3 regions of the Methylorubrum subtropicum genome follow, and region 2 is predicted to be linked to each of the others. Evidence: predicted binding sites of a transcription regulator. Region 2 holds the regulator's gene; each other region holds the start of a gene.

Region 1 (10,379 bases), on a different contig from region 2:
GGCCGCGCGGGCAAGCCGCGCCATGGCGACGGGGGAGGCTTCGGTCGGGTCGCCCTCGACCATCAGGCGCTGCCACTGATGCACGTCGTCGAGGAGGCGGTAGGCGTGGGCCAGCCGCTCCGCCTCGCCGCCGTGGAGGAGGCCGATTTCCGCGGCGCGGGCGAAGAGCGCCGGGGCGTCGAGGCCGACGAGATCGGGGTGGTCGTGCGCGTGGGCGAGCACCAGGGCCTGGCCCAGGAAATCGAGATCGAGCAGGCCGCCGGAAGCGAGCTTGAGATCGAGCGGGCCGTGGTCGCCCTTCTCGCGCTCGACGGTGGCGCGCATGTCGCGCACCGCCGCATAGACCGATTTCGCATCGCGCGGCCGGCGCAGGGCCTCGCCGATCACCTCTGAGACCTCCTCGGCGAGGCTCGTGTCGCCCGCGATCACGCGGGCGCGGGTCAGCGCCATGTGCTCCCACAGCTCGGCTTCCTCGCTCTGATAACTGCGGAAGCTCCTGAACTGCGTCGCCGTCGCGCCCTGGCCGCCGCCGGGACGCAGGCGCAGGTCCACCTCGTAGAGCAGGCCGCGGCGGGTGGGGGCGGTGAGGGCGGCGACGAGGCGCTGCGTCAGCCGGTTGTAGGCCACCGCCGCGTCGAGCCGCTTCGGGCCGGCGCTGGTGCGGTCCTCAGCGTCGAAATCGTAGAGCACGACGAGGTCGAGATCGGATTCCGCCGTGAGTTGCCGCGTGCCGAGGCGCCCGTACCCGATGACGACGAGCCGCCCCGCCGGCACCGCCCCATGCTCGGCGAAGAATCTTTTCGAGACCGCTTCCAGGGCAGTGGCGACGGCCGCGTCGGCAATCGCCGAGAACGCCTCGCCCGCGCCCTTGGGCGTGAGGATGCCCGACAGGAGCCGCGCGCCCGCGACGAAGCGGAGTTGGCGCGCGGCGTCGCGGCTGCGGTCCAGAAAGATCTCGTGGTCGGTCGGTTGGCCAAGCAGCGCGCGGTAATGCGCGGCGATTGCCCCGGGGTCGATGACCGGATCGCCGAAATCCGGGTCGATCACCGCGTCGAGCACATGCGGGCTGAAGGCGACGGTGCCGGCGAGCCGCGGCGCGCTCCCCAGCAGGTCGGCGAAGAGCAGGCGCAGGCGCTCGTGCTCGCGCAGGATCGTCAGCAGCTCGACCGCCGCCGGCATCCGGCCGAAGGCGCGGTCGAGGTTGGCCAGCGCCGCGTCCGGGTCGGGCGTGCCGGCGAGCGCCTTGAGGAGCGCGGGCACGAGTTCGGTCAGCACCTCGCGGGCGCGGGGACTACGCACGGCGGCACGCCGCCCGAAATGCCAGCCGCGCACGGTCTCGGCCACCGTCTCCGGCTCGCGGAAGCCGAGGCTGCGCAGCGTCGCGAGCGTCGCCGGATCGTCGGCGGCGCCGCTGAAGACGAGATCGCCGACTTCCGAGGAGAGATCGGGCCCGGCCTCGAACAGCAGGGCGTAATGCGCCTGCACCCGCCGGGCGTGGTGCAGCAGGGCCGCCTCGAAGGCGGGACGGTCGGGGAAGCCGGCAAAGCGGGCGAAGGTGTCGAGTTCGCTGCCGTCGGTCGGCAGGCGCTGGGTCTGCTCGTCGCGCACCATCTGCAGGCGGTGCTCGATGGTGCGCAGGAAGGCGTAGGCTTGCGCCAGCTCGTCGCGGGCTTGCCCCGAGATCCAGCCGTCTTCGTGGAGGCGGTCCAGCATCGGCACGGTCGAGCGCCCGCGCAAGGTGAGGCGGCGCCCGCCGAAGACGAGTTGCTGGGTCTGGACGAAGAACTCGATCTCGCGGATGCCGCCGCGCCCGAGCTTGATGTCGTGACCCGCGACCGCGAGCGCCTCGTGACCGCGCACGGCGTGGATCTGGCGCTTCATCGCGTGCACGTCGGCAATCGCCGCGAAATCGAAATACTTACGCCAGACGAAGGGCGTCAGCTCGGCCAGGAATTTTTGGCCCGCCGGAATGTCGCCCGCGATGGGCCGGGCTTTGATGAAGGCGGCGCGCTCCCAGTTCTGCCCGGTCGTCTCGTAATAGACGTAGGCCGAGGCGAGGCTGAGCGCGGTGGGCGTCGAGCCGGGATCGGGCCGCAGGCGGTAATCGACCCGGTGGACGTAACCGTCGCGGGTGCGCTCCTGGAGCAGCTTCGCGGCGCCCTGCGCGAGGCGCGTGAAGAACGGCGTCGGCTCCAGGCCCTGCTTCAGCGGCGCGGTCTCGGGATCGAAGAACACGATCAGGTCGATGTCGCTCGAATAGTTCAGCTCGCGCCCGCCGAGCTTTCCCAGCCCCAACACCATGAGGCCGGAGCCGGCCTGCGGATCCTTGAGGTCGGGCGGCAGGAAGCGGCCGGCCGCCGCGGCCTGGAGCAGGAGCGCGTCGAAGGCGGCGGAGACCGAGGCGTCGGCGAAGTCGGAGAGCGCCGCCGTCACCCGCTCCAGCGGCCAGACGCCGCCGATGTCGGCGAGCGCCACGAGCAGCGCGTGTTCCGCGCGGTTCCGGCGCAGCGTCCGGCCCAGCGCGTCGAGATCGGGGGCGGCGCGCCCGGCCGCGCGCTGGTCTGCAAGGATGCGGGCATCCGACGCCTCGGGCGATGCTTGGAAGAGCCGCGCGAGCCAGTCGGGCTCGCGGGCGGCGAGCGACCAGAGGAAGGGCGAGTGGTCGGCGAGCGCCAGGAGCAGATCGCGCGCCGGCCCGTCGCGCAGGTCGGCGGGAAGCGCTTCGGCGATCTCGGCGAAACGCTCTTGCGCGCGGGGGCGGTCCGAGAGCGGCGGGGCCGGTCCGAGGCGAGCGGCCAGCGGCCCGTCGTTGCCGGCGGCTTGAGCATCCTGCCTGTTCGTTGCTCTGTCCATGCCGGTCCGCAGCGTTCGCAGCGCCGCCCGATCCGCGGCGCTGCCAATGAAACGCGCAATCGGCGCGCCTTCAAGGTGTCCGGGCTGCGATCACTCGACCTCCGTCATTCCGGGGCGCGAAGCGAACCCGGAATCCACGACTGGCCTCGACCCCTTGTGTGAGCCGCGCATCACGGGTGGATTCCGGGTTCCGCTGCGCGGCCCCGGAATGACGGTCGAGAATGAGAGGCCCCGTTGGCATTCCTGCCTTCGCGCCTCCGCGATCAGAAAGCGCGCGATCCGCCGCTCACCGCCGCGGCGCGAAGCTCGGGCCGGTCGGCGGCGGTTGGTTGAGGGGGGCGCGCTGGATCTGGTTGCGCACGGCGCTGTTCTCCAGCGTCTGGCGCTGCTGGAAATTGCGGTTCTGGTTCTGGACCTCGAAATTCTGGTTCATGCGGCTGGTGCCGCTGTTGTGGCCCTGGCCCAGCACCTGAGCCTCGGAAGCCGTGAGGCCGGCGAGCAGCGTGAAGAAGGCGATCGTCAGCACACGGAGTATCGGGGCGCGAACTTTGAGGGCGCTCATGGCCTCGCTTGTCCTTTGCGGAGGGAGGGTGTTTCGGGGAGTGACGCCCGAGGGCAGGCGACGGTTCCGGGCCGGGTCTCGACGGCGTTCGCCTTTTGGTCCAGGGATGCGCGCATGATGGAAGATCGTGACACCGCGGCGGGCGCGCCCGCGTCGATCGCCGCCCGCGCGATGGCGGCCCTGCGGCCCGAGGGCGCGTCCTACCTGTCCGGCCTCAACCCGGAGCAGCGCCGCGCCGTCGAGGCCACCGAGGGCCCCGTCCTCGTGCTGGCGGGCGCGGGCACCGGCAAGACCCGCGTGCTGACGACGCGCATCGCCCACCTGATCGCGACGGGGAAGGCGCGCCCCTACGACATCCTGTCGGTGACCTTCACCAACAAGGCCGCCCGCGAGATGAAGCACCGCATCGGCGCGCTGATCGGGCCGGCGGGCGAGGGTATGCCCTGGCTCGGCACCTTCCATGCCATCGGCACCAAGATTTTACGACGCCACGCCGAACTGGTCGGGCTGAAATCCGACTTCACGATTCTCGGCACCGACGACCAGATCCGGCTGATGAAGCAGGTGATCGCCGACCAGAACATCGACGAGAAGCGCTGGCCGGCCCGCTCGCTCGCCCACACCATCGACGGCTGGAAGAACCGCGGCCTGTCGCCGGAGCAGGTGCCGCCGGGCGAGGCGCAGGCCTTCGCCTTCGGCAAGGGTGGGGCGCTCTACAGCGCCTATCAGGCGCGGCTCGCGACGCTGAACGCGGTCGATTTCGGCGATCTTCTGTTGCTGTGCCTCAAGCTGTGGCGCGAGAATCCGGACATCCTGGCCAATTACCAGGACCGCTTCCGCTACATCCTCGTCGACGAGTATCAGGACACCAACGTCGCCCAGTATCTCTGGCTGCGGCTGCTCGCCCAGGCGCGAAAGAACGTCGCCTGCGTCGGCGACGACGACCAGTCGATCTACGGCTGGCGCGGCGCCGAGGTCGACAACATCCTCCGGTTCGAGCACGACTTTCCCGGCGCCACCGTGGTCCGCTTGGAGCGCAACTACCGCTCGACCGGCCACATCCTGGCCGCCGCCTCCGGCCTCATCGCCAAGAACGAGGGCCGGCTCGGCAAGACCCTGCGCACCGAGGACGAGGCGGGCGAGCCCGTCACCGTCTCCGGCTCCTGGGATTCGGAAGAAGAAGCGCGCCAGATCGCCGAATCGATCGAGTCGCTCCAGCGAAAGCAGCACCCGCTCTCCGAGATCGCGGTGCTGGTGCGCATCTCGGCGCAGATGCGCGAGATCGAGGATCGCTTCGTGCAGGTGGGCCTGCCCTATCGCGTGATCGGCGGCCCGCGCTTCTACGAGCGGGCCGAGATCCGCGACGCGCTGGCCTATCTCCGCGTCACCATGAACAGCGCCGACGATCTCGCCTTCGAGCGCATCTTCAACACCCCGAAGCGGGGCCTGGGCGATGCGACGCTGCAGACGCTCCACGCCTTCGCCCGCGCCGACCGGATTCCCCTCCTGAGCGCGGCAAAAAAGCTGATCGAGACCGACGAGCTGAAGCCCCGCGCCCGCTCGATGCTGCGCGGCCTCGTCGAGAGCTTTTCGCGCTGGACCCGGCTAATCGAATCGAAGCCGCACCCGGAGGTGGCGCAGACCATTCTGGAGGAATCCGGCTACACCGAGATGTGGCAGAAGGACCGCTCGGCGGACGCCGCCGGGCGATTGGAAAACCTCAAGGAATTCGTCCGCTCGATGGAGGAATTCCCGGATATGGCCGGCTTTCTCGAACACGTCTCGCTGGTGATGGAAGCGAGCGAAGCCGAGGGCGCCGATCGCGTCTCGCTGATGACGCTGCACGCCGCCAAGGGCTTGGAATTCGACACCGTGTTCCTGCCCGGCTGGGAGGACGGCCTTTTCCCGAACCAGCGCGCCATCGACGAGAGCGGGCGGGCCGGGTTGGAGGAAGAGCGGCGGCTCGCCCATGTCGGCCTCACCCGCGCCCGCAAGCGCGCGAAACTGTCGTTCGCGGTCAACCGGCGCATCCACGGGCTGTGGTCCTCGACCATCCCCTCGCGCTTCATCGACGAGTTGCCGCCCCAGGCCGTGGACGTGATCGAGGCGCCCGCCCACTTCTCCGCCGGCGCCTCGCGGTTCGACCGCAACCCGGCTCCGTTCGGCTCGTCCTACGGCACGCCCGGCTGGCAGCGGGCGCAGGCCAACACGTCGGGCGGCTTCGGTGCCGGGAATCGCGGCGGCGGGCGCTCCGGCGGCCCGCGGGAGATCGAGGGCGAGCTGGTGGCCAAATCCACCGCCACGGCCTCGTCCTTCACCCACGGCGCGCGGGTCTTCCACACCAAGTTCGGCCCCGGCACGGTCGCGGGCATCGACGGCAACAAGCTCACCGTTGACTTCGACAAGGCCGGCCGAAAGATGGTGCTGGAGAGCTTCCTCCAGCCCGGATGAAGCCTGCGGCGAGGGGCTTTGCCCCTCGCTCCCGCTCGCCCGAGGAGGGCGACGCCCGCGATGACGATGCCTGGATCGTCCCGATCCGCCGGCTCCGGCCCCCAGAGGGCCGCGTCATCGCTTCTTCGCTCCCCCGTCACGCCCCTGTCGCCCGCGGCTGAAAAGCTTTGCGCGAGGGGCAAGCGTGGCTCCGGGGACGCATCCACAACGATTCATCGCGAGCGTGGAACCGACTCGGCAGGGTTGGCTTTGCTCTTGCAATCACAGCACTGGCCTTGGCCGAAGAGCTGTTCAGTTCTCAGGAGGTTTTGAGACAGTCGAGGCTTGTCAACATATCGAGGCTGCTGAGTCACGCACGAGTCAAGGTGGAGTGTTGATCCATGAAGAGACGACGCGCACGGCTTGAACTGGTTGAGGACCGACCGATCCGCATGCATCGGACCCGGTTCGACGAGGAACGCAATCCCGCCCCGATCCAACCCCTGACCGACCGGCAGGGCCAATACCTCGACGCTCTCGCTTCCTCGCCCCAGGTCATCGTCCTGGGGCCCGCCGGCACCGGCAAGACCTACATCGCCGGCACCCGCGCAGCCGACCAGCTCCGCCAGCGCCGGATCGCCAAGGTCGTCATCACCCGCCCCAACGTCCCCTCCGGCCGCTCGCTCGGCTTCTTCCCCGGCACGCTGGAGGAGAAGATCGCCCCCTGGGTCGCGCCGCTCACCGAGACCATGAAGGAGCGCATGGGCGCCGGCGCCTTCGACGTCGCGGTCAAGGCCGGCGACATCGAGGTGGTGCCGTTCGAGGTGATGCGGGGCCGCACCTTCAAGAACTGCCTCGTGATCTTGGACGAGGCGCAGAACACCACCACGGCCGAGATTAAGATGTTCCTGACCCGCATCGGCGACGATTGCCAGGTCATCATCAACGGCGACGTCTCGCAGACCGACCTGCGCGAGACCTCGGGGCTGCGCACCGTGATCCATCTGGTGAAGAGCCGGATGATGAACATCCCGATCGTGGAGTTCACCCTCGACGACATCGTCCGCTCCGGCATCTGCGCCGAGTGGGTGCGGGCGTTCGAGGAAGCGAGCCTGTAGGGAAGGGCGCCTCTCCTCCCCCTTGCGGGGAGGGGAACGCGTGCTCCCTCGCCTTGACCCGGCGGCACCGGCGGGCCAGAGAACGCCCCTTCGAACGGGATGCGAGATCGCCTCGGCCCGGCCTGCACCTGGGACCCGAGCCGATGGCCGCGTTCAACGAACTCGTCTTCTCCGGCGTCCAGCCGACCGGAAACCTGCACCTCGGCAATTATCTCGGCGCGATCAAGCGCTTCGTCGAGATGCAGGAACGCGACGCGCAGTGTCTCTACTGCGTGGTCGATCTGCACGCGATCACCCTGTGGCAGGACCCGCAGGCGCTGCGCGGCCAGATCCGCGAGGTCACCGCCGCGTTCCTGGCCGCGGGCATCGATCCGAAGCGCTCGATCGTGTTCAACCAGTCCCAGGTGCCGCAGCACGCCGAACTCGCCTGGATCTTCAACTGCGTGGCCCGTCTCGGCTGGCTCAACCGCATGACGCAGTTCAAGGACAAGGCCGGCAAGGACCGCGAGAACGCCTCCATCGGCCTCTACGACTATCCGGTGCTGATGGCCGCCGACATCCTGGCCTACCGGGCGACGCACGTGCCGGTCGGCGAGGACCAGAAGCAGCACCTCGAACTGACCCGCGACATCGCGCAGAAGTTCAACAACGACTTCGGCGCGTCGATCCAGGCACACGGCCACGGCGAGCAGTTCTTTCCGATCACCGAACCGCTGATCGGCGGCCCGGCCGCCCGCGTCATGTCCTTACGCGACGGCACGAAAAAAATGTCGAAGTCGGACCCGTCCGAGTATTCGCGCATCGCGCTCACCGACGACGCCGATGCCATCGCCCAGAAGGTGCGCCGGGCCAAGACCGACCCGGAGGCGCTGCCCTCCGAGGTCGAGGGCCTGAAGGGCCGCCCGGAAGCCGACAACCTCGTGGGCATCTTCGCGGCGCTCCGCGGCATCACCCGCGAAGAGGTGCTGAAGGACTTTGGGGGCGCGCAGTTCTCGAGCTTCAAGCCGGCCCTGGCGGACCTCGCCGTCGAGACCCTCGCGCCGATCAACGCCGAGATGAAGCGGCTCTTATGTGACACGGCCCATATCGACGCGGTGCTGGTCGACGGCGCCGCGCGCGCCGAGGCCATCGCGGCACCGACTCTGGATGCCGTCAAGGACATCGTCGGCTTCGTCCGGCGCGGGCCCGCCTTGCGGGCGGTCTGAACCGCACGACGATCTGGGCGCCCGCCTTCGATAGATTCGGAGCGCGGATTGATGGGCGCTCGGGCGGCGCCCTGGAAAGGCTCGGAAGCCGGGCCGAGCTTCAGGAGAAGCCAAGCGAAAAAACCGTCAGAGCGCGCTCAAGCGCGGCAGGCCGATCAGCCGCTCGCGGGCGCGCGCGATCAGCGCCGGGCGGATGCGGGACACGTCCTCGCCGTCGAGCATCGGCGAGGTCGAGAGCGCGGCGAGATACGCGGCTTCCGGCTCGCGGCAATGCGAGACCGCCTTGGTCGCGGCATAGCTGCGGCTCGTGGTGCGGGCCTGCTCGGCGAAGGTCTCATCGAGGCAGGTCTGCCAGGCGGCGTGGCGCGTGCCGGCGCTCTCGTCGGCCCGGGCGGGGGCGGCGAGGAGGGCGAGGGCGATCAGGGGGAGCACGCGACGCATAGGCGAACCGTAGGCGGGACCAGGGTTTCCGGCGCCGTGGGCGAAGAGCGAAAACCTTCCGTCAACCTTCGCCGCCGACCCGTTAAGACCGGATAACGCGCGTGCCTGCGATCCGGTCCCGAAACGGGACCCTAAAATTCTCAGCGGTTGGCGGCGGTGACCGGCGAGGCGTCGCGGCCGAGCGCGACCCAGCCCACGGCGTCCTGGCTCTCGCGCTTGACGAAGGTGTAGCCGGTCTGAGTCCAGGGCAGGACCGTGCCGGTCTTGTTGTCGAGGATGAGGTCGCCGCGGTTGGTCACGACGGTGAGGACGGCGTGGCCCTCGCCCTTCTCGTCGATGACGACGGTCATCCGCAGGGCCCGGCGGGGCAGGCCGGCCTGGACCAGCAGGCGGCGCTTGAGCAGCTGGAAGTCCTCGCAATCGCCCCGGCCGTCCTCGGCGAGGTCCCAGCGGTCGGCGGAGCGCCAGTGCTCCTGATCGGTCACCGCCTCGACCGCCCGGTTGATGCGGCGGTTGACGGTGTTGATGGTCTGCCAGAGCGCCGGGGTGAGGGTGACGGACGCCGCCTCGGTGCGATCGACGGCGCATTCGCCGGGGTAGCGCTCGCAGAACTCGGCCCAGGCGGCGATCGGACGGGCCGCGCCCGTGGTGACCGCCGAGAGGCCCGGCGCCGGCAGCGCCTGGGCCAGGGCGCCGGTCGCCCCGAGGCCGGCCAAGGCGAGGGCCGCGATCACGCTGCGGCGGAGGGTGGAAAAGCGGCGCTGGGCGAACTCGTTACGCATGACCCGACCCGAACTCTTAAGCTCACGTTAATAAGCTCTCACAGGCGGCGGGCAGGGGCAATCGGAAGGTTAAAGATCGGTTAACGCCTTCCGTCGCATTCGAGCGATCGACGGGGCGGATGAAGCAAGGCATGGGAACTGCTACGCTTTTCCCGACGACGCCGAGTCCAGAGCCGCTGATGACCCTTGAGACGCCCACGCCGCCGACCGAGCACGGCCCACCTGTGATCCGCACCATCGCGATGCCCGCCGACACCAATCCGGCGGGCGACATCTTCGGCGGCTGGCTGATGGCGCAGATGGATCTGGCGGCGGGCAACGTCGCGGCCCGCCGCGCCAGGGGGCGCTGCGCAACGATCTCGGTGGAGGCGATGACCTTCCACCGCCCGGTCTTCGTCGGCGACGAGGTCAGCCTCTACGCCTGGATCGTGCGCACCGGGCGCAGCTCCATGGCGATCCAGGTCGAGGTCTGGCGGCGCGAGCGCGAGGGCGAGACCACGATGAAGGTGACGGAGGGGCTGTTCACCTTCGTCGCCATCGGGCCGGACCGGCGCCCGCGGCCGATCCCGGAGGCGTGAGCCGAACCTCAGTGCATCGTCAGCGTCGTTAGGCGCTTCGCGCCTGCGTGCTGGTGCAGGAAGGCGCTCATCTCGGCGAGCACGGGGGCCTTGCGGCGGAAGGTGACCGAGAGGGCGAGCAGCGTGTCGGAGTGGTCGAGGCCGGGATAGACCCGCTCCTGCACCGGCACGCGGGCGGTGCGCAGGCGCGCCGCGAGGCTCTCGGTGTTGCGGGGGCGGACCACGGTGTCGGCGTCGCCGGTCGCCAGGAAGGTCGGCGGCGAGTGCGGGCCGGCGAAGTTCACCGGCTGGGTCGCGGGCGCGTCGGGGGCCTGCCCGAACACGTCGATCGAGGTCTTCTGGTCGAAGGGCAGGAAGTCGTAGGGGCCGGACAGGCCGGCAATCGCGCGGATGGAGCGCGGATCGACGCC
Region 2 (10,379 bases):
CCCGCACCTTCCGCGAAGCGCCGCACCGCCGCCTCGGTGGAGGCGGCCGTCCATTCGGGAAGGGCTTCGAGTTCGGGAATCAGCGCGCGCAGCCGCTCGAGCGCATCGCCCGCGAGCAGGGCTTCGGCCTTGGCATCCAACGCCAGCGGGCGCGGGGCGTAGAGGTAGAAGGCGCTGTCCAGAAGCTCCACCAGCGTCTTGGCGCGCTCCTTCAGCCCCGGCATCGCCGCGATCAGTTTCTCACGCAGGTCCGGCGTCAGGTGAGTCGGCAGGCCGCGCTCGGGACCTCGGGCCGGGAGGATCGCGTCGATGGCGTCGGCCAGAGCCGCGTCGTCGCTGCCGCGGATGTAGAGGCCGTTGAGGCTCTCCAGCTTGGTGAAGTCGAACCGCGCCGCCGAGCGGCCGATCGCCTTGAGATCGAAGGCCGCGACCATCTCCTCGGTGGAGAAGATTTCTTGGTCGCCGTGGCTCCAGCCGAGGCGGACGAGGTAGTTGCGCAAAGCCGAGGGCAGGTAGCCGCGGTCGCGGTACTCCTCGACGCCGAGCGCGCCGTGGCGCTTCGACAGCTTGGCCCCGTCCGCCCCGTGGATGAGCGGGATATGGGCCATGGCCGGCACGTCCCAGCTGAGAGCGCGGTAGATCTGGCTCTGGCGGGCGCCGTTGGTGAGGTGGTCGTCGCCGCGGATGATCTGGGTGACGCCCATGTCGTGGTCGTCCACGACGACGGCGAGCATGTAGGTCGGCGTGCCGTCGGAGCGCAGCAGCACGAGGTCGTCGAGGTCGCGGTTGGCCCAGGTGACGCGGCCCTGCACCCCGTCCTCCACCACGGTCTCGCCCTCGAGCGGAGCGCGCAGGCGGATCACCGGCTTGACGCCGGCCGGCGCCTGCGACGGGTCGCGGTCGCGCCAGCGCCCGTCGTAGCGCGGGGCCCGGCCCTCGGCGCGGGCCGTCTCGCGCATCTGCGTCAGTTCGTCGGCGGTGGCATAGCAGTGGTAGGCGTTGCCCGAGGCCAGCAGGCTCTCGGCGACCTCGCGGTGACGCTCGGCGCGGGCGAACTGGTAGATCACCTCCCCGTCCCAATCGAGGCCGAGCCAGCGCATCCCGTCGAGGATCGCGTCGATGGCGCCTTGCGTCGAGCGCTCGCGGTCGGTGTCCTCGATGCGCAGCAGCATCTTGCCGCCGAAGCGGCGGGCATAGAGCCAGTTGAACAGGGCCGTGCGCGCGCCGCCGATATGGAGAAAGCCCGTGGGCGAGGGCGCGAAGCGCGTGACGACGGGTGCCGACATCGATCTTTTCTTGAAAAACCTGGGATTTCGGGAGGGCGGCCGCGGCTGCTCTGGGCCGGGCGTGTAGCACGCGGATGCGGATGCGTTAAGGAATCCTCATCGGTGCCGCGCAGGCCGGCACCGCGCGGCAAGCGGAGCGCGCGCGACGATGGCGGAGGACGGCGGCAGGGCGGTGCGGGGCGCGCTGCCCGCGCTCGCCGCCGGCCGCCTCCCCGCCCCCGCGCGATTGTTCGAATGGGCCGCCGATGAGCTGCGCGGCGGACTGGCCCGCGAGGCCGAGCAACGGCGGCTGTTTCCCTGGCTCGCCGTGGCGTTCGGGGCCGGCATCCTCGTCTTCTTCACCGCGACCGACGGGGTACCGTCCCTCGCCGCACCCCTCATCGCCGCCGCTGTCTGCCTCGGGCTGACGCCGCTTCTGCGGGCGCGGCCGGTCTGGCTCGCGCTGGTGCTCGGGCTGGCCGCCGCCTTCCTCGGTTTCGCCGCGGGCGTCTGGCGGGTGGCCTCGGTGGCCGGGCCGGTGCTGGCGCGCACCACCATCGCGCCGCTCGCCGGCACGGTGGAGGCGCTGGACGAGCGCGAGGGCGGGGCGCGGCTGATCGTGCGGGTCGAGCGGTTCGGCGAGCTTGCCGAGGCGGACCGCCCGCGGCGGGTGCGGGTCTCGTATCGCACCGCGCAGGTCGTGCGGCCGGGCGATTCGATCCGCGCCACCGCCCGGCTGCTGCCGCCGCCGGAGGCCGCGCGGCCCGGCGGCTACGACTTCGCCCGCGACGCCTACTTCCGCGGCATCGGCGCGGTCGGCTCGCTCACCGGCAAGGTCGAGATTCTTTCTCCCTCAGCGCCCCTGCCTCAAGGGTTGCGCCTTACGGCCTCCATCGACGAGGCACGCAATACGCTGACCCGGCGCATCACCGAGGCCATCGGCGGGCAGGCCGGCGCGGTGGCCGCCGCCCTGGTGACGGGCAAGCGCGGGCTGATCTCGGAGGAGACGAACGCCGTGCTGCGCGCGGCGGGCATCTACCACGTCGTCTCGATTTCCGGGCTGCACATGGTCTTGGCGGCCAGCGTGGTGTTCTGGCTGGTGCGGGCCGGGCTCGCCCTGGTGCCGATTTTGGCGCTGGCCTTTCCGATCAAGAAGGTCGCCGCGGGCGCCGCGATGCTGGGGGTGACCGCCTATTGCGCCTTCTCCGGCTGGGACGTGGCGGCCGAGCGGGCGCTCATCATGACGCTGGTGATGCTCGGCGCGATCCTCGTGGACCGCCCGGCGCTCAGCATGCGCAACCTCGCGCTCGCCGCTATCATCGCGCTCGCCCGCGAGCCGGAAGCCTTGCTCGGCCCGAGCTTCCAGATGTCGTTCGGGGCGGTCGCCGGGCTGATCGCCTGCGCGCCACTCCTCGACGGGCGACTGTTTGCCCGTGACGGCGGCTCGTGGCTCGCCCGCGCCCTGTCCTGGCTGATGACGGTCGGCGTCGGAACGCTGGCCACGACCTTGGTGGCACAGATCGCGACCGCACCCTTCGCGACCTACCACTTCCAGACCGTGCAGCCGTTCGGCCTCTTCGGCAACGCGCTGACGCTGCCGCTGGTCTCGCTCGCGGTGATGCCCGCGGCGGTCCTCGGGATGCTGGCCTATCCGTTTGCCCTCGACAAACCGGTCTGGTGGTTGATGGGGCTCGCCGTGCGGGGCATGCTCGACATCTCCGCCTGGATCTCGGGCTTCGGCCAAGCCAACGTCGTGCTGCCGGCTTTCGGCACCGGGGCGCTCGCGCTGCTGGCGCTGGCGCTCCTCGTCGCGACGCTGCCGGTCTCGCGCCTGCGGGCGCTGGCGGTGCTGCCCGCAGCACTCGGCCTCGCCTTCGCGGCGAGCCCGGCACGGTTCGATCTCTACGTGGACCGCGACGGGGCCGGGGCGGCGCTCCGCGGATCGGACGGGCGGCTCGCCGTGCTTGGGCGCCCGCCGGGCTTCGTGCTGGAGCAGTGGCTCAAGGCCGACGGTGACGCGCGCAGGGCTGCCGACGTGAGCGGCGGCCCGGATGTGCGCTGCGACCGCCTCGGCTGCACCATGATCGCCGCCGATGGCCGCAAGGTCGCGCTGGTCACCGACAAGCGCGCCTTCGCCGAGGATTGCGCCCGCGCCGACATCCTGATCAGCCGCCTGACGGCCCCGCCGAACTGCGCCGCGCCGCTGCGGATCGACCGCGCTTATCTCGCAGCGAACGGCGCCACCGCGATCCGCCTCAGACCGACCGGCCCGGAGGTCGTCACCGCCCGCGGCGCCGGCTCACCCAAGCCCTGGCAGGAGCGCCCCGGCACCGGACCGCCCGCGCCGCCCCCGGCCGCGAGCCCCGAGGCCGCCCCCGAGCCGGTCGAAGCGCCCGATTCGCCTCAGTAGCGGCGCACGAGGCTAACGAGCTTGCCCTGGATGCGCACCCGGTCGGGCCCGAGCACGCGGGTCTCGTAGGCCGGGTTGGCGGCCTCCAGCGCGATCGAGGAGCCGCGGCGGCGCAGACGCTTCAGCGTGGCTTCCTCGTCGTCGATCAGCGCGACGATGATGTCGCCGTTGTTGGCGGTCTCCTGCTTGTGGATCACCACCAGATCGCCATCGAGGATGCCGGCCTCAATCATCGAATCGCCGCGCACTTCGAGCGCGTAATGCTCGCCCCCGGCCAGGAAGTCCGGCGACATCGCGATGGTGTGGCTCTGGCTCTCGATGGCCGAGATCGGCGTACCGGCGGCGATCCGGCCCATCACCGGCACGATCACCGGGCGGCCCTCGCCGTCCTGGGCCTGAACCACCGGCGCCTTCGGCTTGCCGGCAAGTCCCCCCTCGACCACGCTCGGGGTGAAGCGGCGCGGTTCGGCAGGCGCGGGCTTGGCGGCCGGCGCGTCGGGCATGCGCAGGATCTCGAGCGCGCGGGCGCGATTCGGCAGACGACGGAGGAAGCCGCGCTCCTCCAGCGCCATGATCAGGCGGTGGATACCGGACTTCGACTTGAGATCGAGCGCGTCCTTCATCTCGTCGAAGGACGGGGGGACGCCGCTCTCCTGCATCCGGGCCTGGATGAACTGGAGCAGTTCGAGTTGCTTGCGGGTCAGCATGCGGCACCTGCTGTCGAACGCCGCAGAGGCGCGGCCCGATCACGGAAAAACAAATCGCGAACAGGCTAGACGTTCCCCACCTGTTCCGCAAGGGCGTCCTTGGCCGTTTTGAGGGCGACGGCTCGAAAGGAAAGGGCGGCGGAGCCGAAGCTCCGCCGCCCTCTTCGCTGCCTCTCGGCCGATCCGGGACCGGATCAGGCGGGGATCACGTCCACGATCTCGTAGGTGTCGGGATCGATGATGACGATGTCGTCGCGGACCAGAATGAACTGGAAGCCGCGATAGGCCGGCACCAGGGTCAGGATCGCCGGCGGCAGCGGGTGCAGCGCGATCGAGCGCGGGATCGCCGTGCCGACGTTGAGACCGAAATTCACGTTGGTGACGCGCGTGACGTTGGTGCTGGTGATCGACTGGCGGAACTCGGTGCGCTGGGTGCTGTTCAGGCTGCGCGAGGCGCCGCGGGCTTCGGAGACGTTGCCGCCGCGACCACCACGGTCGGCCGCGCCGTCCCGGCCGCCGCGCTCACCGCGCTCGGCGCCGTCACGACCACCGCGCTCACCGGCGGCGTCCTTGCCGCCGCGCTCACCGCGCTCGGCGCCGTCACGACCACCGCGCTCACCGGCGGCGTCCTTGCCGCCACGCTCGCCGCGCTCGGTGCCGTCACGGCCGCCACGCTCGCCGGCGGCGTCCTTGCCACCGCGCTCGCCGCGCTCGGCGCCGTCGCGACCGCCCTTCTCACCGGCGGCGTCCTTGCCGCCACGCTCGCCCGCAGCACCCTTGCCGCCGGGCTCGCCGGCCCGGCCGGCACCACCCGGCTCACCGCCGCGCATCGCGCCGCCGGTACCGCCCGGCTCGCCGCCGCGCATGGCACCACCCGCGCCGCCGCCGGCCTCGCCGCCGCGCATGGCGCCACCGGCGCCGCCCGCGCCACCGGCCTCACCGCCGCGCATCGCGCCGCCGCCGCCGGGACCGCCCGCGCCGCCACCCGCGCCGCCGCCGGCCCCCATTCCGGCGCCGCCACCGCCTGCGCCGCCGCCCGCACCGCCACCGGCGCCACCGCCCGCGCCGCCGCCCTGAGCCATGGCCGTCGCGGCGCCGAGCACGAGGATGGCCGCTGTGGCCGTGCTGCGTAAGAACTTGCTCATGGTACGTCCCTGTCCCCTACGCGACGCTGCCCACAGCGCCGAAACCGGCCTCGCAACGGCCGGTGCGGACAAACCGTTCCGCGAATCGCCCGGGTTTCGGAGCGATGGCGGGACAGAGAAGGGGATTTGTCCGGGCGGATTTTTCGGGATCGCGCCGCGTTCCGTTCGACGCTTTTCCCCCTCTCGCCCTCATCCTGAGGTGGCGGCGCGCAGCGGAGCACCTCAGGATGAGGGGAGTGGGTGGGAATGAGGGGGGGCTGGGGCCCGGCGCGTCGGTTCAGTTCAGATGCAGCATCGCCCGCGCCTCGTCGGACGTCGCTGGGCGGGCACCGTACTCGGCGCAGATTTGGACCGCGAGTCGCACCAGCGCGGCGTTGCCGTCGGCGAGTTCGGTCTTGGAGAGGCGGATGTTGTCCTCCAGCCCCGTGCGGATACCGGTGGCGCCCCGCGCCAGTGCCCAGCGGATCGCTTCGCGCTGGAAGCGGCCGATGCCGAAGGCGCCCCAGGTGGCCTGCGGCAGGAGGCGGCGGGTCTCGGCGAGCAGGATGTCGAGGCAGTGCGGGTCGGCCGGCATGGCGTCGGCAATGCCGAGCACGAACTGGATGTGGCTGCGCGGGTCGGTGAGGCCGGCATCGATCAGGCGGCGGGCGTTGTGGAGGTGCGAGAGGTCGAACACCTCGATCTCCGGCCGAACGCCGTTCGCCCGCATCCGCTCGGCGAGTGCCGTGTAGAGGGGGGCCGGATTCCGGTAGACGCCGGCCGCGAAATTGGTCGAGCCGGTGGTGAGCGAGGCCATGTCCGGGCGGTGGGCAAGGCAGGCGCCGCGCAGGTCCGCGTCCGGCTCCGATCCGCTCGACGAGAACTGCACGATCATGCCGGGGCAGTGGCGGCGGATGCCGTCCTGCACGCGGGCGAAGCGGTCGGGATCGTGCGAGGGGGTCTCGTCGTCCTCGCGCACGTGGATGTGGGCGAGCGCCGCCCCGGCCTCGTAGGCGGCCCGCGTCGATTCGATCTGCTCGGCCGGCGTGATCGGCACGGTCGGGTTGTCGGCCTTGCGGGCGACCGAGCCGGTGATCGCCACCGTGACGACGACGGGCCGCATGCTCGGCGCTCCTAGCCCAGGGCCTCTTCGACGGCCTTCCCGCAAGCCTGCGTGTCGGCGTTGCCGCCGAGGTCGCGCGTGCGCAGGGTCTTCTCCGAGAGCACCCGCTCGATGGCAGCGACGATCTCGGCCGCCGCTTCCCGCTCGCCGAGATGCTCCAGCATCATCGCGCCGGACCAGATCTGCCCGATCGGGTTGGCGAGCCCCTGCCCGGCGATGTCGGGGGCCGAGCCGTGGACCGGCTCGAACACGGACGGGTGCTTGCGCTCCGGGTTGATGTTGCCCGAGGGCGCGATGCCGATGGTGCCGGTGCAGGCCGGCCCGAGATCGGACAGGATGTCGCCGAAGAGGTTGGAGGCCACCACCACGTCGAACCGGTCGGGGTTCAGCACGAAATGGGCGGTCAGGATGTCGATGTGGTACTGGTCCCACCGCACGTCCGGATAGTGCTCGGCCATCGCCCGCACGCGTTCGTCCCAGTACGGCATGGTGATCGAGATGCCGTTGGACTTCGTCGCCGAGGTCAGGTGCCGCTTCGGCCGGCTCTGCGCGAGGTCGAAGGCGAAGCGCAGCACCCGGTCGGTGCCGTGGCGGGTGAAGATCGATTCCTGCATCGCGAACTCGCGGTCCGTGCCGGGAAACATCCGGCCGCCCGCGTTGGAATACTCGCCCTCGGTGTTCTCGCGGACCACCCAGAAATCGATGTCGCCGGGCTCGCGGCCGGCGAGCGGGCTCTTCACTCCCGGCATCAGGCGCACGGGGCGCAGGTTGACGTACTGGTCGAACTCGCGCCGGAACAGGATCAGCGAGCCCCACAGCGAGATGTGGTCGGGCACGCGGTCCGGCATGCCGACGGCGCCGAAATAGATCGCGTCGTGCGTGCCGATCCGCGCCTTCCAGTCCTCGGGCATCATCCGCCCGTGGGCCTCGTAATAGTCGCAGGAGGCGAAATCGAACCAGTCCTGGCGCAGCTCGAAGCCGTGGCGCTTGGCCACCCGCTCCAGCACGCGCACGCCCTCGGGCACGACCTCCTTGCCGATGCCGTCGCCGGGGATCACCGCGATCCGATAGCTGCGCTTGCCTTCCGCCAACATATCCTCCCGGCGCGACCTTTCGGTCTCCCTCGCGCCGCGGGGCTCCGGCGTCAATGCCGGGGGCGGAGAAGCGGTGTCAGTTGATCGAGCCTGTCGTCTCGCCGGGGCAGGCCGCGGGGGCACGCACCCGCAGGACGCGCTTGAGGCGAACGGGCTGCGAGCCCGCGGCGCTGTCCAGCGTGCCGACCAGCGCCTCCGGGCCGGCGGTGCCGTGGAAGCTGACGAGGCCGGCCTCGGTCTCGATGCGGAAGGCGACGTCCTTGGTGGCGTCGTCCACGACGACCGTCGTGGAAACCGGTGCCCGAAGCCCGGCCCCCTCGTAGATCAGGCCGTCGCCGTTGGGCGAGCGCTTGAGGGTGATGCGCCGCCCCGCCTGCGCCCCGTCCTCGGGGCTGGTGCAGAGGTCGGCATAGACCCAGGTGCCGGAGACCCAGCCGGGCCGCGCCTCGGCCGGCGCACCGAGCGCCACGCCGGAGGCGACGAGGCTTCCGAGGAGGGTACGGTGAAGCAGCGTCATCCCGGTCTCGTCCTCGATAGGCGACACGTCGGCCGCGACGAGAACCGAAGTTTTCGACGTGCCGCGGGTTCCGGAGACCCAAGCAAAAGGCGTGCGCAACGACACGCGGCTCCGGGCGCCTCATCCCGACCGGGAACAAAAAAGCCCGCTCCGGGGAGCGGGCCGTGAAGTCGGGGGAGGAAAACACGAGGGATGGGGCGGAGGGACCGTCGCCGGTCCCGCCGGGTCGCGGGTCAGCCCTGCTTGGTGGTCAGCGCCACCGCGACGAAGCGGGTCTGGCCCTTGGCGCTCTTGACGCGCATCAGCACCGCCTTGCGGCCATTGGCCTGCGCCGCCTTGATCTGCGCCTGCACGTCGGACGGCTTCGAGACGCTGGTGCCGGCGACATCGAGGATCACGTCGCCCTGCTCGATGCCCTTGGCCGCGGCCGGGCCGGAGGGATCGACGTCCATCACCGCCACGCCGTCGCCGCCGAGGCCGACATCGCCCGCCGGGGCGAGGCTGAGGCCCAGACGCGGCTGGCCGCTCGCGGCGTCGTCGTCGCTGCTGCGGCTCGCGACCTTGCCGTCGGTGGGCAGCGTGCCGAGTTCGACCGTGGCGACGTCGTTCTTGCCGTTGCGCAGGTAGGCGAGCTTCACCGCCGTACCGGGCTTGAGGCCGGCGATCTTGCGCGACAGCTCCTTGGCGTCGTTGATCGGCGCGCCGTTGACCGATTCGATCACGTCGCCGGACTTCAGGCCGGCCTTGGCGGCGGGCGTGCCGGTCTCGGCGTGATCGACCAGCGCGCCCTTGGCCTTGTCGAGGCCGAGGCCGTCGGCGATGTCCTTCGTCACCGGCTGGACCTGCACGCCGAGATAGCCGCGCACCACCTTGCCGTCGGTGCGGAGCTGATCGACCACCGCCTGGACCGTCTCGGCGGGGATCGCGAAGGCGAGGCCGACCGAGCCGCCCGACGGCGAGGCGATCGCGGTGTTCACGCCCACGACCTCGCCGTTGACGTTGAAGGTCGGGCCGCCCGAGTTGCCCTTGTTGATCGGCGCGTCGATCTGGAGGAAGTCGTCGTAGGGGCCGGCGCCGATGTCGCGACCGCGGGCCGAGACGATGCCGGCCGTCACCGTGCCCCCTAAGCCGAACGGGTTGCCGATGGCCACCACCCAGTCGCCGACGCGCGGGGCGCCCTTGCCGAACTGAACGTAGGGGAAGGTGCCGCTCTCGTTGATCTTCAGCAGCGCGAGGTCGGTCTTCGGGTCCTTGCCGATCACCTTGGCATCGAGGGTGCGACCGTCGTCGAGCGTCACCTGCACCGTCTTGGCCTTGTCGACGACGTGGTTGTTGGTGACCACGTAGCCGTCGCCCGAGATGATGAAGCCCGAGCCGACCGCGCCGCGCTCAGCCCGCTGCTGCGGGGCGCTGCGACCCTGCGGGCCGTTCTGGCCGCCCTGGCCGAAGCGCTTGAAGAACTCGCGCAGCTGCGGCGGCACCTGCTGCAGGTTGCCGTTGCCGGGGGTGTCGTCGTCATCGTCGTCGCTGGCGTCGGCGTTGAGCTTCACCTTCACGGCGACGACGCCGGGCTTCACCTTGTCGACCACGTCGGCGAACGAGCCCGGCGGATGCTGGGGCGCGGCGATCGGCGTCTGCGGCAGGGCCTGGGCGTAGGCCGGGGTCGCGGGCGGGGTGAGGCCGAAGCCGGCGGCGCCCCCCGCGACGAGGGCGGCCGCGGCGGCGGAGGCGAGGGCGCGGCGGCGAACGGTCAGGGTCATGGACGGGTCTCTCTTCCGAAACTCTGTGGGCCGGCCGCCGGGGCGGCGGGCCGTGAGAGTGTTTCTAGGGAGGCCCGTCTGACGCCGGGGTGTCGCGAAGGTTACGTTTTGGACAGGTGGCGATTCAGTCCGCGAGGGGCGCCAGCGGCGCGGCGCCGGCTCGCCAGCGCAGGTCCGCCAGCAGGCCGAGCGGATGGGTGTCGAGCACGGGCGTCGTCGGCACGCCCGCCGCGTCGAGGAGGTCCGCCGCCCAGTGGTTGCAGACGTTGGCATACGAGAAGCGGCCGTTCGCCTCGTAGAACAGGCTCGGCCCGTAGAGGCCGGGGCCGAGATCGACCGGCTGATTTTTTGTGAGTTTGAAGCTCGCCTCCAGGCGGGC
Region 3 (10,379 bases), on a different contig from region 2:
AGCGCTTGCGCGACGGGCGTGGCGGTGGGCATGAAAGAAGGGAGTCAGGCGCGCCCCCTCCCCCTTGCGGGGAGGGGGCGTGCAGAAGGCACCGTAACGGTTCCTCCTGAGCCACCCCCACCTCCTGTCCTCCTCCCCGCAAGGGGGAGGAGAGACCCGCGCTCGGCCCGACGAACGGACGGAAGTCGAAGACGATGAAAGCCCTGCTATGCACCCGGCTCGGCGGGCCGGAGGATCTTACGGTCGAGGATGTGGCCGATCCGGTGGCCGGTCCCGGCGAGGCGCTGGTGCGGGTGCGGGTCGCCGCGCTCAACTTCTTCGACACGCTGATCATCGCCGGCAAGTATCAGGTGAAGCCCGAACTGCCGTTCTCGCCCGGCGGTGAGGCCTGCGGGATCGTCGAGGCGCTGGGCGAAGGCGTCGAGGGGTTCGAAGTCGGCGACCGGGTGATGATTCATGTTGGTTACGGCACCGCGCGCGAGCGCATCGCCGTGCCGGCGGCGCGGCTCGCCCGCGTGCCGGAGGGCGTCTCCGACGAGGTCGCAGCGGGGCTCTCCATCACCTACGGCACGACGTTGCACGCCCTCGTGGACCGCGCCCGCATCCAGCCCGGCGAGACGCTGGTGGTGCTGGGCGCCTCGGGCGGGGTCGGGCTCGCGGCGGTGGAACTCGGCAAGCTGCTCGGCGCCCGCGTGATCGCCTGCGCCTCTTCGCCGGAAAAGCTGGAGGTCGCCCGCGCCCACGGGGCCGACGACCTGATCGACTACCGGGCCGACAACCTGCGCGAGGCACTGCGCCGCCTCGCGCCCGACGGCGTCGATGTCGTCTACGACGCGGTCGGCGGGGAACTGGCCGAGCCGGCGATGCGGGCGCTCGCCTGGAAGGGCCGCTTCCTCGTGATCGGCTTCGCGGCGGGCGAGATTCCGAGATTTCCGCTCAACGTCATCATGCTCAAGGGCATCGACGTGCAGGGCGTCCACTGGGGCGCCTTCGTCGAGCGCGAGCCGGAAGTGCATCAGCGGAACCAGACCCAGCTGCTGGCCTGGGCGGCAGAGGGCAAGCTGACCGTGAAGGTGCACAGCACCTACCCGCTCGATGCCTACGAGGAAGCGCTCGGCATCCTCAAACGCCGCGAAGCCAGCGGCAAGGTGATCCTGAAGGTCACCTGACGGAGTCGTGTCGGGTGTCCAGAGGGCAAGCCCTCTGGCGGGTCGTCAGAGCAGAGCCCTGACATTTGCAGGGTTCCACCCTGCACCCGCGAAAGGGCGAGCCCTTTCGAAACCCCTGACTCGCCTCAGCCCTGCCGGGCCAAAGCCGCCGCGATGCGGGCCGCGCCCGGCCCGCTGCCCGCGGGCACGGCGCTGCGGCGGTTGAGTGCCGCGCGGCCGCGATGGCTGGCGTGGGTGATCGCGATGGCCAGCGCGTCCGCGGCATCGGCGAGCTTGAATTCGGCCTTGGGCAGTAGGAACCGCACCATCGCCTGGATCTGGGTCTTTTCGGCGTGGCCCGAGCCGGTGACCGTCTTCTTGACGAGGTTGGCGGCGTATTCCGCCACCGGCAGCCCGGCGAGCGCCGGCACGAGCAGGGCGACGGCGCGGGCGTGGCCGAGCTTGAGCGTCGCCTGCCCGTCCTTGTTGACGAAGGTCTCTTCCACCGCGACCTCGTCGGGCGCGTGGTCGGCCACCACGCGGGTCAGGCCCTCGTGCAGTTCGCGCAGGCGGAGCGCCAGGGGCAGGTCGCCGTCGGAGGTCACGACCCCGCAGGCGAGGTAGGACAGCTTGCTCCCGCGCGCGACGATGAGGCCCCAGCCGGTGCGGCGGAGGCCCGGATCGATGCCGAGGATGCGCACGTCGTCGGTCATCGGGCTCTCCGGTCAGGCGCCGCCGCGGCGCGCGACCTTTGTGCGCACATATCGTGAACGAAGGGTTCCGGCAATGAAGTTGCCGGTCTCTTGGCTGGCCTCAAGCGCCGGCGGCCGCGTCCGCGGCCTTAGGCTGCTCGCTCCGCTAGACGCCTCGGCAGAGCCGAGGCCGCTGCGCGGGGCGCTCTTCGCGCCCGGACATCCGGTGTGCTGCCGTACGACTCACTGAACGGCCTGTTCGATCCCTCACTCCACCGCCTTGAATTCCCCCTCCAGCCGCAGCGCGACCTCGTCCCCCAGCACCGGCAGGAAGGCGTTCACGCCGAAGTCCGAGCGCTTGATCACGGTCCAGCCGTCGAAGCCGACGGTGTAGAGCTTGTCGACCGGATGCGGCCCGGCTTGGTTGAAGGTCGCGTCGAACGAGACCGGCTTGGCCACGCCGCGCAGCGTCAGGGTGCCGTTGACGCGGGCGGTGGTCGGGCTCGTCGGCTCGATCGAGGTGCTGACGAAGGTCGCCTCGGGGTACGCCTCGACGCTCAAAAAGTCCGGCGCCTTGAGGTGGGCGTTGAGTTTTTCGTGGAGCGCGTTGACGCTGGCGGTGGCGATCTTGACCGAAAGGCGGCTCTGGGCCGGCGCCTTGGGGTCGAGGGTCAGTTCGCCCGTGACGTCGGTGAACTGGCCGTAATAGGTCGAGTAGCCGAGATGGCTCAGCGACCACGTGATCTTGCCGTGGGCCGTGTCGAGGCGGTAGCGCCCGGCCTTCACCTGTCCGGGGTCCTTGGTGAGCGCGGCAGGAGCCTCTGGTTTGCTCTCCTGTGCCATCGCGGGGGCGGCGGCGCCCACGAGGAGGAGGGCGGCGAGGAGCGTGCGCTTCATGCGGTCACCTTGTCGGTTGGGCCGCCCTGACGGATATGGCGTTCGGGCGGGCGCGGCAACGAGGGGCCGGGCGCCGATCCCGACATTTGATCGGTGTTTTTCGGATGATCGGCAAGCTCAAGGGACTGGTGGACTCGTACGGCGAGGATTTCGTCATCCTCGACGTGAACGGCGTCGGCTACGTGGTGCATTGCTCCGCCCGCACGCTCCAGCGCCTGCCCCCGCCTGGCGAGGCGACCGACCTCGCCATCGAGACGCACGTGCGCGAGGACATGATCCGCCTCTACGGCTTCCGCTCGGACGCGGAGCGGGAGTGGTTCCGCCTGCTCCAGACCGTGCAGGGGGTCGGCACCCGCGTCGCGCTGGGCGTGCTCTCGGTGCTGGAGCCCGGCGCGCTGGCCTCGGCCATCGCCACCGGCGACAAGGGCGGGATCGCCCGCGCGCCGGGCGTCGGCCCGCGGCTCGCGGCCCGGCTCGTGGCCGAACTGAAGGACAAGGCGCCGGCCTTCGCCCCCATCGATCCGGCGCTCATCGCGCTGACCGGCGCCGTCGAGGACCGCACCGCGCCCCAGCCGGTGGCCGACGCAATCTCGGCGCTGGTCAATCTCGGTTATCCCCAGGTTCAGGCGTCCGCCGCCATCGCCGCCGCGCTGAAGGCGGGCGGGGAGGGGGCGGAGGCCAAAGTGCTGATCCGGCTCGGCCTCAAGGAGTTGGCGAAGTAGCGATCGTCGCGAAAATAAAGCCGCTCAGAAACCGTCGTCGAACGGCGGCGGTTGCAGCCTCTGCCACGCGGCGGCGATCTTCTCCGGCTTCACCTCCAGCGCCTGCGCGCAGGCGACGAGCCGCAATTCCTCGCCCATCACGTGGTCGAGCACGGCCGTGAGGAAGCCCGGATCGCGGGCGCTCTCGCGCAACGTACCGGGGTCGAGCCCGCTCTCGACGACGAAGCGGGTGAGCCGCTCGTCGTCGCCCGCGATCCAGCCCAGCACTTCGACCGCGAGACGCTCGTCGCCGGCCGCCGTATGATCAAGTTTGCGTTTCATCAACGAGTAGCAGTTTAAAGAGAGTTCGAGGGCTGTGCCAGGTGATGGAGCGCGGTCGGACCGCCTCGGAGCAGGTCATGAAGAAAACCGTTCTCATCGTTGAGGACAACGAGCTCAACATGAAGCTCTTCAACGACCTGCTGGAGGCGCACGGCTACGCGACGCTGAAGACCGCCAACGGCATCGAGGCGATCGAGCTGGCCCGCGCCCACCACCCCGACCTGATCCTCATGGACATCCAGCTGCCCGAGGTGTCGGGGCTGGAGGTGACCAAGTGGCTCAAGGACGACGACGACCTGCGCGACATCCCCGTCATCGCCATCACGGCCTTCGCGATGAAGGGCGACGAGGAGCGCATACGCGAAGGCGGCTGCGAGGCCTACCTCTCGAAGCCGATCTCGGTCGCGAAGTTTTTGGCAACGGTTCGGCGGTACATTGGCGAGGACGGCACCGCCTGATTCTCGAAAGACCCCGTCTCGCGAGAGGACCCGGGCGGCCGGTCAGCCGCGTAGCGGAGGAACGATGTCGGCCCGCGTCCTGATCGTTGACGACCTCTATCCGAACGTGCGGCTGCTCGAAACGAAGCTGTCGCTCGAATATTTCGACGTGGTCGTCGCCATGAACGGGCCCGACGCCCTGACGATCTGCGAGCGCGGCGCCTGCGACGTGGTGCTGCTCGACGTGATGATGCCGGGCATGGACGGCTTCGAGGTCTGCCGCCGCCTGAAGGCGAACCCCAACACCGCCCACCTGCCGGTGGTGATCGTCACCGCGCTGGATCAACCCGCCGACCGCCTGCGCGGCCTGGACGCCGGGGCCGACGACTTCCTGACCAAGCCCATCGACGACACCGCCCTGATGACGCGGGTGCGCAGCCTCGTGCGGCTCAAGGCCGTGACCGACGAGCTGCGCTCGCGCGCGCTCGCCACCCGCGCCATCGGCGGCGTCGATCCGCTGGCGCTCGCCGCCGCGGATACGGGCGAGAACGCCAAGGTGCTCCTCGTCGAGGATCGCGCCAGCGCCATCGACCGGATCGGCACGGCGCTCGCGCAGCACCATCGGGTCACCGTCGAGACCGATCCGCATCGCGCCCTGGTGCTGGCGCCGGACGGCGGGTTCGAGGTGGCGCTGGTCAGCCTCGATCTCGAAGGCTTCGACGGGTTGCGCCTGTGCAGCCAGCTCCGCTCGCTCGAGCGCACCCGCAACCTCTCGCTCATCATGCTGGGCGAGATGGGCGAGAAGACGCGCATCACCCGAGGCCTCGAATTCGGCGTCAACGACTACCTGCTGCGCCCGATCGACCGGAACGAGCTGGTGGCGCGGGTGCGCACGCAGGTGCGGCGGCGGCGCTTCACCGAGACCCTGCGCGGCGCGCTCCAGGCCTCGATGGAACTCGCGATCACCGACGACCTGACGGGCCTGCACAACCGGCGCTACCTCGACCGCCAGATCGGCCCGGTCTTCGGCGACGCGATGCTGCACCAGAAGGGGCTGGCCTGCCTGCTGCTCGACATCGACCGGTTCAAATCGATCAACGACACCTGGGGGCATGAAGCCGGCGACGAGGTGCTGCGGGCGTTCGCCGAGCGCATCCGCGCGCAGGTCCGGCCGATGGACATCTTGGCCCGCTACGGCGGCGAGGAGATCGTGATGGTGGTGCCCGGCGTCGATCTGCCGGAGGCCCAAGCCATCGCCGAGCGCATCCGCGAGCGCGTCGAGGCCGCACCCTTCGCGGTCCAGCGCGGCACCCGCGATATTACGGTCACGGTCTCGATCGGCGTCGCCGTCCGCCGCCCGACCGACACCAGCCCGGCCGATATTCTGGGAAGAGCCGACGCAGCCCTGTATCGGGCGAAGTCCGCCGGGCGGAACCGGGTGGAAGCGGCTGCGGCTTAAAGGACATGGCACCCCTCCCTCCCCCGCAGAGGGGGGGCTTCCGTGTCAGCCCGTGCCGGGATCGGTCTCGTCGCCCTGGCCCGGTACGCCGGGCTTGCCGTCGGTCTTCTCGTTCGGGTCCTTGACGGCGTCGGGCGCCGAATTGGCCGGCTTGCCGCCGTCCCGGTCCGTCTCGGACGAATCCCTGTCGCGCTCGCTCATCGCTCCCCCCGTCGCTCTCAAGATTGTTTGGCCCGGTCGGGCTCACCGGCCACCGGCTCGCCCGCGCGCGGGCCGGCCGAGGCCTTGCGGTCGGAATGGCCGCCGGAGGAGCCGCCGATGGCCGGCGGCGTGCGGCCCTCTTCCGAGCCGCCCCATTCACCGGTCCGCTCGTCGTCGCTGCGCCCGCCCGAGCCCTGCCCGGTGATCGCCGCCTGCTGCGGCGTCTGATGGCCGCCGCCCGCGGGGCTGGGGCCGGGTGAGCCGACCGCGTCCTCGGGCTTGCGGGTGCCGACGTTGGTCAGATCCTCGTCGGGCCGGTTCTCATTCCCCATCGCGGCCTCCCTGGACCGGCGGCTCGTCGCTGCCGACGGCGGCGGTGGCGCGCTCGATCGCCTCCTGCGCGGCGGCGTCGGGCTTCTTCAGAGTGCCGTCCTCACGATCCGCGGCTGCGTCCTCGGGCGAGGGGCGGGGGGTATCCGTCATGAAAAACTCCTCGGATTCGCCGGGACAACAGTCCGGAACCCGAGGAGTTGCCGCGCGGGCCTGCGACAGGCCCGCCGGTCTTGAAATGTTGCGCTGCCCCCGACCTTCGGTCGAGCGCAGCGCGTCCGGCGGACGACCGCCGCCCCACCGTCGCGGGGGCGACCGGCGATGAGTGGATCATCGCCGGTCGAGCTGAGCCAAAAAAGACTAGCCGATGCCCTCGAACAGCACCGACGAGATGTAGCGCTCGGCAAACGAGCAGGCGACGGTGACGATCCGCTTGCCCTGGAATTCCGGCCGCGCGGCCAGTTCCAACGCCGCCGCGACGTTGCCGCCGGTGGAGATGCCGCCGGGGATGCCCTCGAACTTGGCCAGATCGCGGGCGGTGTCGACCGCCTGCTGGTTGGTCACCTGCAGCACGCCGTCGAGCACGTCGGTGTGCAGGTTCTCGGGGATGAAGCCCGCGCCGATGCCCTGGATCTTGTGCGGGCCCGGCTGGCCGCCGGAGATGACCGGCGAATCCACCGGCTCGACCGCGAACACCTTGAGGCCCGGCAGACGGGGCTTGAGCACCTCGCCGACGCCCGTCACCGTGCCGCCGGTGCCGACGCCCGCCACGAACGCGTCGAGCTTCCCGTCCGTATCGTTCCAGATCTCTTCGGCCGTCGTCTTGCGGTGAATCTCGGGGTTGGCCGGGTTGGCGAACTGTTGCGGCATCACCGCGCCGTCGATCTCGGCCAGCAGTTCTTCCGCGCGGGCGATGGCGCCCTTCATGCCCTTCGGGCCGGGGGTGAGTTCGAGCTGCGCGCCGAGGAAGGCGAGCATCTTGCGCCGCTCCAGCGACATCGTCTCGGGCATGACGAGGATCAGGCGGTAGCCGCGGGCGGCGGCCACGAAGGCCAGCGCGATGCCGGTGTTGCCCGAGGTCGGCTCGACCAGGGTGCCACCGGGCTTCAGGCGGCCCGAGGCCTCCAGCGCGTCGATCATGTTGACGCCGATGCGGTCCTTCACCGAGGCGATCGGGTTGAAGAATTCGAGCTTGAGCAGGATTTCGGCATCGACGCCGCGCTCCTTGGTGAGCCGGTTGAGGCGCACCAGGGGGGTGTTGCCGATGGTCTCGGTGATCGAGCCGTATACGCGGCCGTGTCCGGCTTTGCGCGCGGTGTCTGTCATGGCGGTCCACTCCCTGGGCGGAGAAATCGAGGGGCCGGCGGCACGATGACCAAGTGCCGATCCGCCCCCGCTGTCCGGCGCAGGGCTGTAGCCGATTTCCCAAGGAGCGTCGAGGTTTACGAAGGTTTTGCCAGGGAGTTCCGCATTCGCGCGGCGGCGGGGAATAGTCTTCTCCCGCCGGCTCTTACGACGACAACAATATCATCCGATGGGCCGGTCCCGCATCCGAGATGATCTCCCGTATCGTCGGCGCCGTGTCAGGCCGGCCCGAGGGCGGCGGCGAGCACCAGCAGGGCGATCGCCGCGCTGGTCGCCCAGGCGGCCAGCAGCGCGGCGCCCTCGTGGTGGGCGCGCATGAAGGTGTAGCGCGGCAGCGCGACCGCGTGCGGCACCACCTTCGGCACCACGCGCTGGTGAACCCGGCCGATCCGCATCCCGTCCTCCGCTGGAAGACCGGTCGCGCGGGGGCGCCACCGGTTGCGGGTTTAGGAAACGGCCGCGACGCCTGACGAGGCGTGAATCCGCGGGCGCGACCGTGGATCGTCGTCAATGGCGGGTTAAAGGGCGCGTTCGAACTTCAGCTCGCCGTTCTGGGTGCGGATCACGAGCTGCGAGCCGACGAGGTCCCAGGCGCCCGAGGTGCGCAGCGCGATGAAGAAGGACTGCTCGGCGGCGGCGAGCGCCTTGTCGCAGCTCTTCTTGGTGAGCGCGAGCGGGCCGACGGCGAGGTTCTGCTCGCGCAAGGGGAAGGCGGTGGCCGTGAAGGTGTTGCAGCCGCCGTAGCCGCGGGCCCGGTACTGGCTGTCGATGATGAAGGTCGGGCGGTCGTTGCCGCTGAACGGCTTGCCGTTGAGGCTCACTGCGGTCCACGTGGCGCCGAGCGGGAACATCTTCTCCTGGGCCTTGGCCCCGGGGACGTATTGCGGCTTCTTCTCCGGCGCGCGTCCGCCCTGGCCGAAGCCGGTGATCGCGTTGGTGCCCTGCTGCGCCAGGGCCGGCCCGGCGGCCAGCGTGGCGACGGCGACCGCGCCGGCGGCCAGCGCGGCGGTCAGCTTTCCGTTCATGTCCTTACGACCCCCTTCGCTCGCTCGGCTGCTTCTGGGTTTGAAGTCATGTCGCCGATGCCGTGGCACGCACATCGGCGCAAGATCGTCGAAGGCGATTCGCGTGGACCGGCGGCGGAACGGGAAATCGTCAGAGATTCAAGCACAATTATGGTCGCGGTCGCTCCGCGCGCCGCCGTTCACAGGTGAAGGCGCCGCCGCGACGCTTATCTCGCGCCCGCGCCGAAACGATTGCCGCGCCTGCCCCGTTGTCCGGCAGACGGGCCACGCGGCCGGACAGAGTTGAGCAGGAGAGCGGTTTGACGGGATCGGACGAAGCGGGCGCGAGCGGCACCAGCGGCGAGAACCTCAACACGATCGGGCCCGGCCAGTCCCGGGCGGCGCGCGGCCTGCTCGGCTGGAGCGTGGCGGACCTCGCCCGGGCCTCCGGCCTCGACGAGGGCTTCGTGACGGGCTTCGAAGCCGGCAGCGGCGATCCGGCCTCTGGCCAGATCGAGGCCCTGCGCAGCGCGCTGATGCGCGAGGGCGTGGTCTTCACCGGCGGCGACGGCGTGCGCCTGTCGGAGCGCCAGCGGGGCGGCGACGAGGGCACGCGGCTGGGCGACCTGACGACGGAGAACGATCGCTGACGACGCTCAGGCGGTGGCCAGCGCCTTCAGATCGAAGGCCGGGTCCGCCGCCTGCTCCGGGGTGAGCGAGCGGCCGGCCGCGATGATCCGGCGGGCCGCCATGTGGTCGGCCGGGCGATCGACCGATTCGACCGCGGCGAGGCGCCCGTCGCGGAAGCGGAACACGGAAAAAGCCCCGCCGGCCCGGCGCAGGACGCTGGCGTCGTCAGGGCTGCCGAGTCCGGCGATCTGCAGCTTGCGCGGGCCCTGGTCGCTCCAGAACCACGGCACCGCGTCGTAGGCGGTGGGGCGCCCGGTGAGGCGGGCGGCGAGGCAGCGGCCCTGATCGACCGCGTTCTGCACCGATTCGATCCGCACCCGGTCGCCGCCGGGCAGGCCCGCGGCGAAGCGGGTCGGGAAGCGGGCGCAGTCGCCGATGGCCGAGATCGCGGGATCGTCCGTCGCCAGGAAGGCATCGACCGCGATGCCGTCCTGCACGGTCAGCCCGGCCTGCGCGGCAAGCTCTTGGTTGGGCACTACGCCGATGCCGACGAGCACGAGGTCGGCCGGAAGGTTCTCTCCATTCGCCAGAGCCACGGACGTGACGTGTCCGTCCGCGCCCTCGATGGCGCTCACCCCGGCCCCGAACAGGATCGTGACGCCGGCCGCCTCGTGGAACTCGTGAAACGCCTGCGAGGTCTCCGCCGAGACCGCCCGCGCCATGACGCGGGGCGCCGCCTCGATCACCGTGACGGACAGGCCGCGGGCGGCGCAGACGGCGGCGAATTCGAGCCCGATGAAGCCCGCCCCCACCACGACGATTCTTCTTGCGCGTTCCAGTGCACTTTTGAGCGCGTCGGCCTCGTCGAGCGAGCGCAGGCTGTGGACTCCGGCAAGCTCCGCGCCCGGCACCGGCAATACCCGGTTGCGGGTGCCGGTGGCGAGGATCAGGTGGTCGTAGGCGAGCGCCTCGCCGTCCTCCAGCCGCACTCGGCGGTCCGCCCGGTCGATGACGGTGGCGCGGGCGCGGCGATGGGTGATGGCGTGCTCGGTGAAGAACGATTCGGGCCGCAACAGCAGGCCGCGGGCATCGGTCTTGCCGGCGAGATAGGCCTTGGATAGGGGCGGGCGCTGGTAGGGCGGCTGCGCCTCGTCGCCGATCAGCGTGAGGGGG

What was found. The regulator LexA, encoded in region 2, represses DNA repair genes until DNA is damaged. The targets are predictions, from matches to a motif close to TGTTCNNNNTGTGTTCNG.
Region 1: a site for LexA is predicted at 3,501-3,518, ahead of AAHG03_RS08135 (ATP-dependent helicase). Genes of this name have one in related genera too.
Region 3: a site for LexA is predicted at 1,904-1,921, ahead of ruvC (crossover junction endodeoxyribonuclease RuvC). Genes of this name have one in related genera too.

What each region holds. Positions count from the first base shown of each region.
Region 1 covers NZ_JBBXMW010000004.1:256,184-266,562, forward strand. The annotation lists gene AAHG03_RS08125 (bifunctional [glutamine synthetase] adenylyltransferase/[glutamine synthetase]-adenylyl-L-tyrosine phosphorylase) at 1-2,853, opposite strand, end outside; gene AAHG03_RS08130 (hypothetical protein) at 3,140-3,415, opposite strand; gene AAHG03_RS08135 (ATP-dependent helicase) at 3,530-5,866, shown strand; gene AAHG03_RS08140 (PhoH family protein) at 6,247-6,963, shown strand; gene trpS (tryptophan--tRNA ligase) at 7,107-8,168, shown strand; gene AAHG03_RS08150 (hypothetical protein) at 8,295-8,609, opposite strand; gene AAHG03_RS08155 (transglutaminase-like cysteine peptidase) at 8,750-9,391, opposite strand; gene AAHG03_RS08160 (acyl-CoA thioesterase) at 9,571-9,969, shown strand; gene AAHG03_RS08165 (alpha/beta hydrolase) at 9,978-10,379, opposite strand, start outside.
Region 2 covers NZ_JBBXMW010000015.1:87,085-97,463, reverse strand. The annotation lists gene gltX (glutamate--tRNA ligase) at 1-1,286, opposite strand, end outside; gene AAHG03_RS19650 (ComEC/Rec2 family competence protein) at 1,435-3,675, shown strand; gene lexA (transcriptional repressor LexA) at 3,669-4,382, opposite strand; gene AAHG03_RS19640 (DUF1236 domain-containing protein) at 4,577-5,527, opposite strand; gene AAHG03_RS19635 (beta-keto acid cleavage family enzyme) at 5,805-6,629, opposite strand; gene AAHG03_RS19630 (tartrate dehydrogenase) at 6,641-7,723, opposite strand; gene AAHG03_RS19625 (hypothetical protein) at 7,800-8,240, opposite strand; gene AAHG03_RS19620 (Do family serine endopeptidase) at 8,474-10,000, opposite strand; gene AAHG03_RS19615 (DUF2459 domain-containing protein) at 10,125-10,379, opposite strand, start outside.
Region 3 covers NZ_JBBXMW010000002.1:396,137-406,515, reverse strand. The annotation lists gene AAHG03_RS04825 (YbhB/YbcL family Raf kinase inhibitor-like protein) at 1-1, shown strand, start outside; gene AAHG03_RS04820 (NADPH:quinone oxidoreductase family protein) at 195-1,169, shown strand; gene ruvC (crossover junction endodeoxyribonuclease RuvC) at 1,295-1,861, opposite strand; gene AAHG03_RS04810 (YceI family protein) at 2,108-2,737, opposite strand; gene ruvA (Holliday junction branch migration protein RuvA) at 2,842-3,459, shown strand; gene AAHG03_RS04800 (DUF3572 domain-containing protein) at 3,484-3,780, opposite strand; gene AAHG03_RS04795 (response regulator) at 3,858-4,238, shown strand; gene AAHG03_RS04790 (PleD family two-component system response regulator) at 4,303-5,676, shown strand; gene AAHG03_RS04785 (hypothetical protein) at 5,722-5,877, opposite strand; gene AAHG03_RS04780 (hypothetical protein) at 5,895-6,209, opposite strand; gene AAHG03_RS04775 (hypothetical protein) at 6,199-6,360, opposite strand; gene cysK (cysteine synthase A) at 6,568-7,533, opposite strand; gene AAHG03_RS04765 (hypothetical protein) at 7,791-7,967, opposite strand; gene AAHG03_RS04760 (META domain-containing protein) at 8,091-8,597, opposite strand; gene AAHG03_RS04755 (helix-turn-helix domain-containing protein) at 8,897-9,226, shown strand; gene AAHG03_RS04750 (NAD(P)/FAD-dependent oxidoreductase) at 9,233-10,379, opposite strand, start outside.